DNA from 2 places in the Kitasatospora sp. NPDC034533 genome. Region 2 is predicted to be linked to the other one. Evidence: riboswitches for the same ligand, from Rfam matches in the RefSeq annotation. Region 2 holds a riboswitch; the other holds the start of a gene.
What was found. A riboswitch is a leader RNA that binds a small molecule or an ion and turns the genes downstream of it on or off. The one in region 2 is predicted to bind glycine.
Positions count from the first base shown of each region.

Region 1: another riboswitch for glycine. It lies ahead of gcvT (glycine cleavage system aminomethyltransferase GcvT); the one in region 2 lies ahead of gcvP (aminomethyl-transferring glycine dehydrogenase).

Region 1 is NZ_JBVITE010000033.1:35,473-39,881, reverse strand. Features, by position in the region: gene gcvH (glycine cleavage system protein GcvH) at 10-384, opposite strand; gene gcvT (glycine cleavage system aminomethyltransferase GcvT) at 509-1,630, opposite strand; glycine riboswitch at 1,861-1,965, opposite strand; gene ACZ55U_RS22510 (enhanced serine sensitivity protein SseB C-terminal domain-containing protein) at 2,173-2,967, shown strand; gene ACZ55U_RS22505 (enhanced serine sensitivity protein SseB C-terminal domain-containing protein) at 3,084-4,007, shown strand.
Region 2 is NZ_JBVITE010000016.1:13,116-17,524, forward strand. Features, by position in the region: gene ACZ55U_RS14315 (MFS transporter) at 1-741, opposite strand, end outside; gene ACZ55U_RS14320 (PRC and DUF2382 domain-containing protein) at 922-2,037, opposite strand; glycine riboswitch at 2,261-2,364, shown strand; gene gcvP (aminomethyl-transferring glycine dehydrogenase) at 2,603-4,409, shown strand, end outside.

The DNA of each region.
Region 1 (4,409 bases), on a different contig from region 2:
TCGGGTGTCTCAGCCGCCGATGAAGGCGGTGTACTCGTCCGCGCTGAGCAGCTCGTCGGTGGCCTCGACGCGCACCTTGAACAGCCAGCCGCCCTCGAACGGGGCGCTGTTGACCAGGGCGTTGTCGTCCAGGACGTCCTGGTTGACCTCGGTGACCTCGCCGGTCACCGGGGAGAACAGGTCGCTGACCGACTTGGTCGACTCCAGCTCACCACAGGTCTCGCCGGCGGTCACGGTGTCGCCGACCTCGGGCAGCTGCACGTAGACGATGTCACCGAGCGCGTCGGCGGCGTGCTTGGTGATGCCGACCGTGGAGACACCGTCCTCGGCGGCCGTCAGCCACTCGTGCTCCTTGGTGTACTGCAGGTGCTGGGGGTTGCTCATGGCGTCATTCTCCAGGATGGGAAGCGGGCACGGCGAAGCGGGCCGCCGCTCGGACGGCTGCGACGTGCGTGTACGGGAAAACCGGGGCCCAAGCCGTGGCCGGCGAGGGCTCAGCGGACGCGGGTCAGCGGGCGCGCTTGTAGAATGGCAGCGCCACGACCTGGACGGGCTCGTGCTTGCCGCGCACGTCCACCGCGACGGTGGTGCCGGGGGCGGCGTGGGCGGCGTCGACGTAGGCCATCGCGATCGGCTTGCCCAGGGTCGGGGACGGCGAGCCCGAGGTGATCCGGCCGATCGGCTCGCCCTCGGTGGAGACCACGGTGTACTCGGCGCGCGGCACCCGCTTGCCCTCGGAGACCAGGCCGACCAGGACCTTCGGAGGGTTGGTCTCGGCCGCGGCGGCGGCTCGCTCCAGCGCCTTGCGGCCGACGAAGGCGCCCTCGTTGGTGGTCTTGTCGAAGCGGACGACCCGGCCCAGCCCGGCGTCGAACGGGGTGAGGTCGGTGGACAGCTCGTGCCCGTACAGCGGCATGCCGGCCTCCAGGCGCAGCGTGTCGCGGCAGGACAGGCCGCACGGGACCAGGCCGTGGCCCTCGCCGGCGGCGGTCAGCGCCTGCCAGATCGGCTCGGCGTCGGCCGGGCGGCAGAAGATCTCGAAGCCGTCCTCGCCGGTGTAGCCGGTGCGGGCGAGCAGCACCTCGCGGTCCGCCACCCGGGCCGGGAGGATCGCGTAGTACTTCAGGCCGGGCAGGTCGGCGTCGGTGGTGGCGGCGAGGATGCCGGTGGCCTCCGGGCCCTGGACGGCGATCAGCGCGTAGGTGTCGCGGTCGTCGGTGACGACGGCGTCGAATCCCTTGGCGCGGGCGATCAGCTCGTCGAGGACCAGCTGGGCGTTGGAGGCGTTGGCGACCACCAGGAAGGCGTCCTCGCGCAGGCGGTAGACGATCAGGTCGTCCAGGATGCCGCCGTCCTCGGCGCAGATCATGGTGTAGCGGGCGCGCAGCACGCCCAGCGCGGAGACGAAGCCGACCAGCGCGTGGTCCAGCATCTCGCCCGCCTGCGGGCCGGTCACGGTGATCTCGCCCATGTGCGAGAGGTCGAACAGGCCCGCCTTGGTGCGGACGGCGAGGTGCTCCTCGCGCTCGCTGCCGTAGCGCAGCGGCATGTCCCAGCCGGCGAAGTCGGTCATGGTGGCACCGAGGCTGCGGTGCAGCGCGTCGAGCGCGGTCAGGCGGAGGGACGACATGGCCAGGAACTCCTCGGTCGGGGCACTCAGGGGTGCACGAGCCGGACCGGACCCGCTCGGGGACCGACCCTGCGCGCGGGCATGCGGCGGCGTGGGTCTCCCCATCTGTCGTCGAACCTGAGAGCTTCACCGCCCACCTGCCCGCAGCTGTTTCCAGCTTGGGGGACAGCATGGCGGCTTGCACCGTGGGTGGGCGTCCGACAGGGCCGGGCGCCGCTTTCCAGATGTGCCTAACCCGTGCGGTAGGGGTGCCTGAGAGATTCCGGGGAGGACTTGCTCCTTCGGCGCCGGCTCGTGCCGTGGGGCGGCACTCCGGGCTCTCCCGCGCGGGTTCGAGCGGCCGGTATGGAGTTGTGGGGCCCGCGGCGCATGCCGTCGGACGCGGACATCATGGCACGTCCCGGGCGGCGAGGGGAGAGGGGACCCGGTCACAGGGCGCGGTACCGAACACGAGCCCTAACGCCGTGCCCCTCACGGCCTAGACTGCTGCGCGTCGGCGCAGCAGAGGGCGGCCGACCGGCAGAGGGCGGAATCGGCGGCGCATGGGGTACCCGGTGGAGCAGCAGCAGGGGTGGGGCGGACCGGAGGAGGCGCCGACGGGCGGTTCCTGGCCGGCCAACGAGCTGGAGCAGGTGCTGACCGCGGCCCTGGGCGATCCGGGAGCGACCCCGCGGGTGATCGAGGTGCTGGCCCGCAGCCAGGTGTGGGTGCCCCTGCCGGCCGGCGGCGACCCGCGGGGGCAGTCGCTGGACCTGCCGACCGTCGAGCTGGCCGGCGACCCGTACGTACCGGTGTTCTCCTCCCAGGAGGTGTTCCTCCAGCAGGCGCCGGGGATGGCCTTCGCGATCGCGCCGGTCTGGGAGTTCGCCCGCGGGCTGCCGCTGGGCGTGGGCATCGCGGTGAACCCGGAGGCCGCGGTGGGCATCCCGGTGCCGCCGCAGGGGGTGGCCGAGCTACGCCGCGGGCCGCGCGAGGACCGCTGGGAGGACCCGGCGGCGCCGACCGGCGGCCGGGTGGCGCTGCGCGAGCCGGTGCCGGGCGAGGACCCGGAGCACTTCCTGGCCGCCTGCCGGGCCGAACTGTCGGCACTGCCCGGGGTGTTGACCGCCCGCAGGGCGCTGGCCAGCATCGAGGGCGAGCCGACCGTGATGTTCGTGGGCGTCCAGTTGGACCCCGTGGCGCCGGCCGAGTCCGCCGCGGTGAACGAGGCGCTCGGGCGAGCGCTGGGAACCGCGCCGCTGCCCGGCGGCGTCCACCTCGTACTGCTCGACCTCGCCGACGACCCGGTGGTCGAGTGGCTGCTCACCCGGGTGATGCCCTTCCACACCCGGCCCTGAGCGGGTCCGTATCAAAGGCACGTCGCCGTGGCGGTGGCCGGTGCCGCGCCATAGGGTGCGTGCAGACGGCCGACGGGTCGGCGGGTTCGAGGAAAGAGGCGCGGCGAGGTGGGCGCATGAGTGCGGGAGCGGGAGCGGGCGGGGTGCCGGGGCCCTGGGGCCAGGCACCGGCCGGGCGCCCGGGAGCTGATCCGGGCGCGTTGGAGCGCGCCCTGCGCGAGGTCGCGCCGGAGCGCTACGACGCGTACGAGCGCCTGCTCCACGCGCTGGCGGACGGTCAGGTCTGGATGCTGCTGTGGCACGGCACGCCGGGCAGCCAGGACGCCCAGTACGGGAACATGGAGATCAGCGGCCACGGCTACGCTCCGGCCGTCACCTCGTCCGAGCAGCTGACCGCCTCGGGCTGGACCCGGGCCCACGAGGTCATCTCCGGCCGGGAGATCGCGGCCTCGCTGTACCGCACCCGCTGGGGCCTGTGGCTCAATCCGCACGCGCCCGGCGGCGGCGTCGGGGTGCCCTGGGCGGACCTGCGGCGGATCGCCGCGGGCCTGGAGCGGCTGCCCGCCGGGCCGTTGAAGCTCAGCGAGCCGCAGCTGAACGCCCAGCCGTTCTTCGCGCTGCTGGAGCGTCAGGCCGTCGAGGTGCGCGCGGTGCGGGCCCTGCGCCGGGCCTGGGTGCAGCCCGCGGTGGGGGAGCCGTACCTGGCCATCGGCCTTGACCTGTACGAGAGTTCGCCGCCGGCCGTGGAGGCGGTGCGGGCGCTGATGCAGCGCGCGATCGCGGTGGCTCCGGAGGGGCTCGCGGTGTCCACGGTGGCGATGTCGGACGAGTACGACCCGGTGGCGCTGTGGATGCGCGCCAACGCCCGGCCGTTCTTCGACCGGGAGGCGGGCCGCCCGCCGACCGGCCCGTACCCGCCGGTGCCCCCGCCGCCGTACCCCGGCCAGTCGGTGCCGGGCTACCCCTACGGCACCCAGCCGCCGGCGACCGGCTGGCAGCAGCAGCCGCAGCGGCCGTGGCCCGGCTACCCGGGGCGCTGATTCACAAAGCGCATTATCCGAAGCCGACTTGATTGTCCATCAAGTCGGCTTCGATGCTTTCCGGACGAATTTCCGGATGTGTGCTCGGCTCATCTTGACATGGCAGTTACAGCCATGTGAAGAGGTATATGCCGAAGATCGGGTAGGTGCATGCGCGCAGATCACAGTTGGGCATCTGTCGGTTGTCAGGGCTGGCGCAAGCCAGTTCGGATGGCAGAGAGTTCTGCGCAACGCACCGCGTGTACTGCAACCCCACAAAGGTGAGCGCGGCCGCCGACAGCCCGTCCACGCGAAGCCCATCCCGCGTGGTGGCAGCGCCTGTGCACGACGCGCTGCCGTCAACACCAGCTCCTCCTAAGCACCTCCGCACGTCCGCAGCCGCACCGCCGAAGCCGACGGCCG
Region 2 (4,409 bases):
GGCGACCACGGCGGCGACGGCGAACAGGCCGAGGGTCTTGTTGGAGGCCCAGCCCCAGTGGTTGCCCTGGCTGACCGCGACCAGCAGGGCGGAGAGCCAGCCGGCCAGGGTGAGGGCGCCCAGCGGGTCGGCGCCGCCCTCCTTGTCGGTGACCGGGTCGGTCGGGACCCGGAAGGCGACCAGGGCGACCGCGACCAGGCCGCAGACCAGGCCCATCCAGAAGATCGACTTGTAGCTCCAGTGCTCCAGCAGCAGGCCGGTGGCGACCAGGCCGAGGCCGGAGCCGACGCCCATCGAGGCGCTGATGGCGGCGACGCCGCCGGTCACCTTCTGCTTGGGCAGCTCGTCGCGGACGATGCTGATCGCCAGCGGCAGGACGCCACCGCCGGCGCCCTGGAGGACGCGGGCGACGACCAGCCAGGTGAACGAGTGGGTGCTGACCGCCAGCGCCGAACCGGCGACCAGGCCGGCCAGCGAGATCAGCAGCATCGGCTTGCGGCCCCGGAGGTCGCCGAAGCGGCCCAGGAGGGGAGTCAGCACGGCTGCGGAGAGCAGGTTGGCGGTCATCAGCCAGGTGATGCTGGAGGCGGAGACGTCCAGTTCCTTGGCCAGCGAAGGCAGGATCGGGACGACCGCGGTCTGCACCACGCTGAACGACAGCATCGCCAGGATGAGGGCCGGCAGGACCCGGGCGCTGCTCTGCTTCTCGGCCGCGGTGGTGGGCTGTGGTGCCTCACTCACGGTTGCTTCCTCCCGTACATAGTGAATGAACTGAAGTAACTTTGCCGAGGATAGTTAAGAGTGTCAAATATCGAGTGGTTAAGCCTTGGTAAAGACGAAGGGTCGGGTACGCGACAAGGTGGCCGGAGCGCGCCGAGGGCCCCGGACGGGTGTCCGGGGCCCTCGGATCGGAGGCCGGTGTCAGGCGAGTGGGCGCAGGGCGGCGGGGCGAGCAGTGTCGGGGGCGGAGGAGGCCGGGGCGGTGGTGTCATGGACCTCGACGCGCTCGCGACGCAGTTCGTCCCGGACCACCTCCTCGGTGGTGTAGCGCTCGACGACGAGGCGGACCCGTTCGACGGGCGCGAGGTACTTGCGGATCACCGGGCGCTCCTCGCGGAGGGTGACCTCCTCGACGGCCTCGGCGACCTCCTTGTCGGTGAGGGCGGCGCGCTCGGCCTCGCTGACCGGCATCCGCTCGACCCGGACGCGCTCGTGGACCACCGGGACGCGGCGCTCGACCTGTTCGGTCGTCACGTACCTGCGCAGCTTCGCGGTGCCGATGGTGTGCCACTCGGTGGTGATGTCCATCCGCTCCTCCCGGCAGGTGATCTCGACCGGGCTGCTGGTGGGGGCGGACGGGGTGGCCGGGCGTGGCGCGGCCGCGGCCGCGGCGGGTTCGGGCGCCGGGGCGGGCTGCGACGGGTGCTTCGGCTCCGCCGCGGGGGCGGGTGCCGCAGGGGCGGCGGTGGGTGCGGGGGCGGCGAGGGAGCGGGGGTCGGCCCCCGGGGCGGTCCTGTCGGCGTCGGCGGCGGCCGGGGCGGCCGGGGCGGCGGGCGCGACGGGGGGCCGGGCCGGGGCGGGCTCGGCGGTGCGCTCGGGGTGGTGGAAGGTGAGCGACTTGGCGGGGGCCGCCGCGGTCGGCGAGGCGGCGGCCGCGGTGGTGCCGAAGTCGAGGTCGGGCTGCTCGGCGCGGCTCCGGTCCTCGTCGTGCGGGTGGCCGTCCACCGGGGTGTCGAGCCCGTAGTAGCGGTAGAGCTGGAGCTCCTGGGCGGGGGACAGGTGCTGGCCGACGCCGAAGTCCGGCGACTCCTTGACCAGTGACTTGTCGTAGGGCACCCGGAGCTCGTCGCCGGCGAACTCGCTCGTGGTCAGCGGGACGAAGGCGTCCCGGCCGAAGATGCCCGTCCGGACCGCGGCCCACTCGGGCCGGCCGGTGGCGTCGTCCAGGTAGACCTCGTCGACCGTGCCGATCTTGTCTCCGTTGCGGTCGACGGCCCTGTGGCCGATGAGGTCCCGGGGGTCGATGTCGGTCTGCACTCGTTCCTCCAGTGCGCTGGGCTGCGTAACTCCCGCAGGAAGGCGGCCGGAGCACCCGTTCCGTCCGCCACTTCACACCAAAAGCCATGAAGCGGACGAACGCGACCGGGGTGCGCCGGACGGGCTGCGCACTGGCCCGTCCGAGGGAACGCGCGTAGACCCCGAGTGACCTGACGCACCGGTGATCGGAGGGCCTCCCGCTGGTAACCTGGGCGGCGACCGCCGAGCCCGCTCGGGAGAGTCCCCGGCAGTGAAAACCGCTGGTCGGGGCGCCGAAGGAGCAACTCCTCCCCGGAATCTCTCAGGCATCCGTACCGTGCGGGCTAGGTCACTCTGGAAAGCAGGGCAGGAGCGCCGGCGCGGGAGCCGACGACCACCACCCTCACCGACGGTGCAAGCCGACGGAGCGCCACAGCGCGACGTGCGGGCGAAGCTCTCAGGTCCCGATGACAGAGGGGGAGGCCTTTCGGGTCCGTACGCCCAGGCCGGTCCGCTGTCCGCAGCGGCGTTGGCCGGCCCGGCGTGCGTACCCCCGCCGGTCCGTGACCAGGAGGCCTCGACCACCATGAACGCCCAGCCGAACGCGGGACGCCCCACCGGCGCCTCGACCCTCACCGAGCTTGAGCTGGCCAGCCCCTTCGAGAACCGCCACATCGGCCCCGACGCGGCCGCGCAGGAGAAGATGCTGGCGTCCGTGGGCTACGGCTCGCTGGACGAACTCGCCGCCGCCGCGGTGCCCGAGGCGATCCGCTCCATCACCGCCCTGGACCTTCCCGGAGGCCGGACCGAGGCCCAGGTCCTCGCCGAACTGCGCGAGCTGGCCGGCCGCAACCAGGTGCTCCAGCCGATGATCGGCCTGGGCTACTACGGCACCTTCACCCCGCCGGTGATCCTGCGCAACGTCATGGAGAACCCGGCCTGGTACACCGCCTACACGCCGTACCAGCCGGAGATCTCGCAGGGCCGTCTGGAGGCGCTGCTCAACTTCCAGACCCTGGTCTCCGACCTGACCGGCCTGCCGACCTCCGGCTCGTCGCTGCTGGACGAGGGCACCGCCGCCGCCGAGGCGATGGCCCTGGCCCGGCGCGTCACCAAGGTCAAGGGCGGAGTGTTCCTGGTCGACGCCGAGACCCTGCCGCAGACCATCGCGGTGATCAACACCCGTGCCGTGCCGACCGGCGTCGAGGTCGTCGTCGCCGACCTGTCCGAGGGCATCCCGGCCGAGATCGCCGAGCGCGGCGTCTTCGGCGTGCTGCTCCAGTACCCGGGCGCCACCGGCGTGGTCCGCGACCTCGCCCCGGTGATCGAGCAGGCGCACGGTCTGGGCGCGATCGTCGCCGTCGCCGCCGACCTGCTCGCGCTGACCCTGCTCAAGTCCCCCGGCTCGCTGGGCGCCGACATCGCCTGCGGCACCTCGCAGCGCTTCGGCGTGCCGATGGGCTTCGGCGGCCCGCACGCCGGCTACCTGTCGGTGCGCGCCGAGTACGCCCGCTCGCTGCCCGGCCGCCTGGTCGGCGTCTCCGTCGACGCCGACGGCAACCGCGCCTACCGCCTGGCGCTCCAGACCCGCGAGCAGCACATCCGCCGCGAGAAGGCGACCAGCAACATCTGCACCGCCCAGGTGCTGCTCGCCGTGATGGCCTCGATGTACGCCGTCTACCACGGCCCGGACGGCCTGGCCGACATCGCCCGCCGCACCCACCGCTACGCCGCCGCCCTCGCCGAGGGCCTGCGCGCCGGCGGCGTCGAGCTGCTGCACGGCGAGTTCTTCGACACCGTCACCGCCGTCGTCCCGGGCCGCGCCGCCGAGATCGCCGCCGCCGCCCGCGCCAACGGCATCAACGTGTACCAGGATGGCGAGGACCGGATCTCGGTCTCCACCGACGAGACCACCACCCGCGAGCACCTGGCCGGCGTCTGGGCCGCGTTCGGGGTCGAGGGCGTGGAGATCGCCGAGAGCGCCGAGGCGCTGCCCGCCGCGCTGCTGCGCCAGGACGAGTACCTGACCCACCCGGTGTTCCACAGCCACCGCTCGGAGACCGCCATGCTGCGCTACCTGCGCCGCCTGTCGGACCGGGACTACGCGCTGGACCGCGGCATGATCCCGCTGGGCTCCTGCACCATGAAGCTCAACGCGACCACCGAGATGGAGGCGGTGACCTGGCCGGAGTTCGGCCAGCTGCACCCCTTCGCACCGATCGACCAGGCCGAGGGCTTCCTGACCCTGATCCGCCAGCTGGAGCGCCAGCTGGTCGAGGTGACCGGCTACGACGCCGTGTCGATCCAGCCGAACGCGGGCTCCCAGGGCGAGCTGGCCGGTCTGCTGGCCGTGCGCGCCTACCACCACGACAACGGCGACACCCAGCGCGACG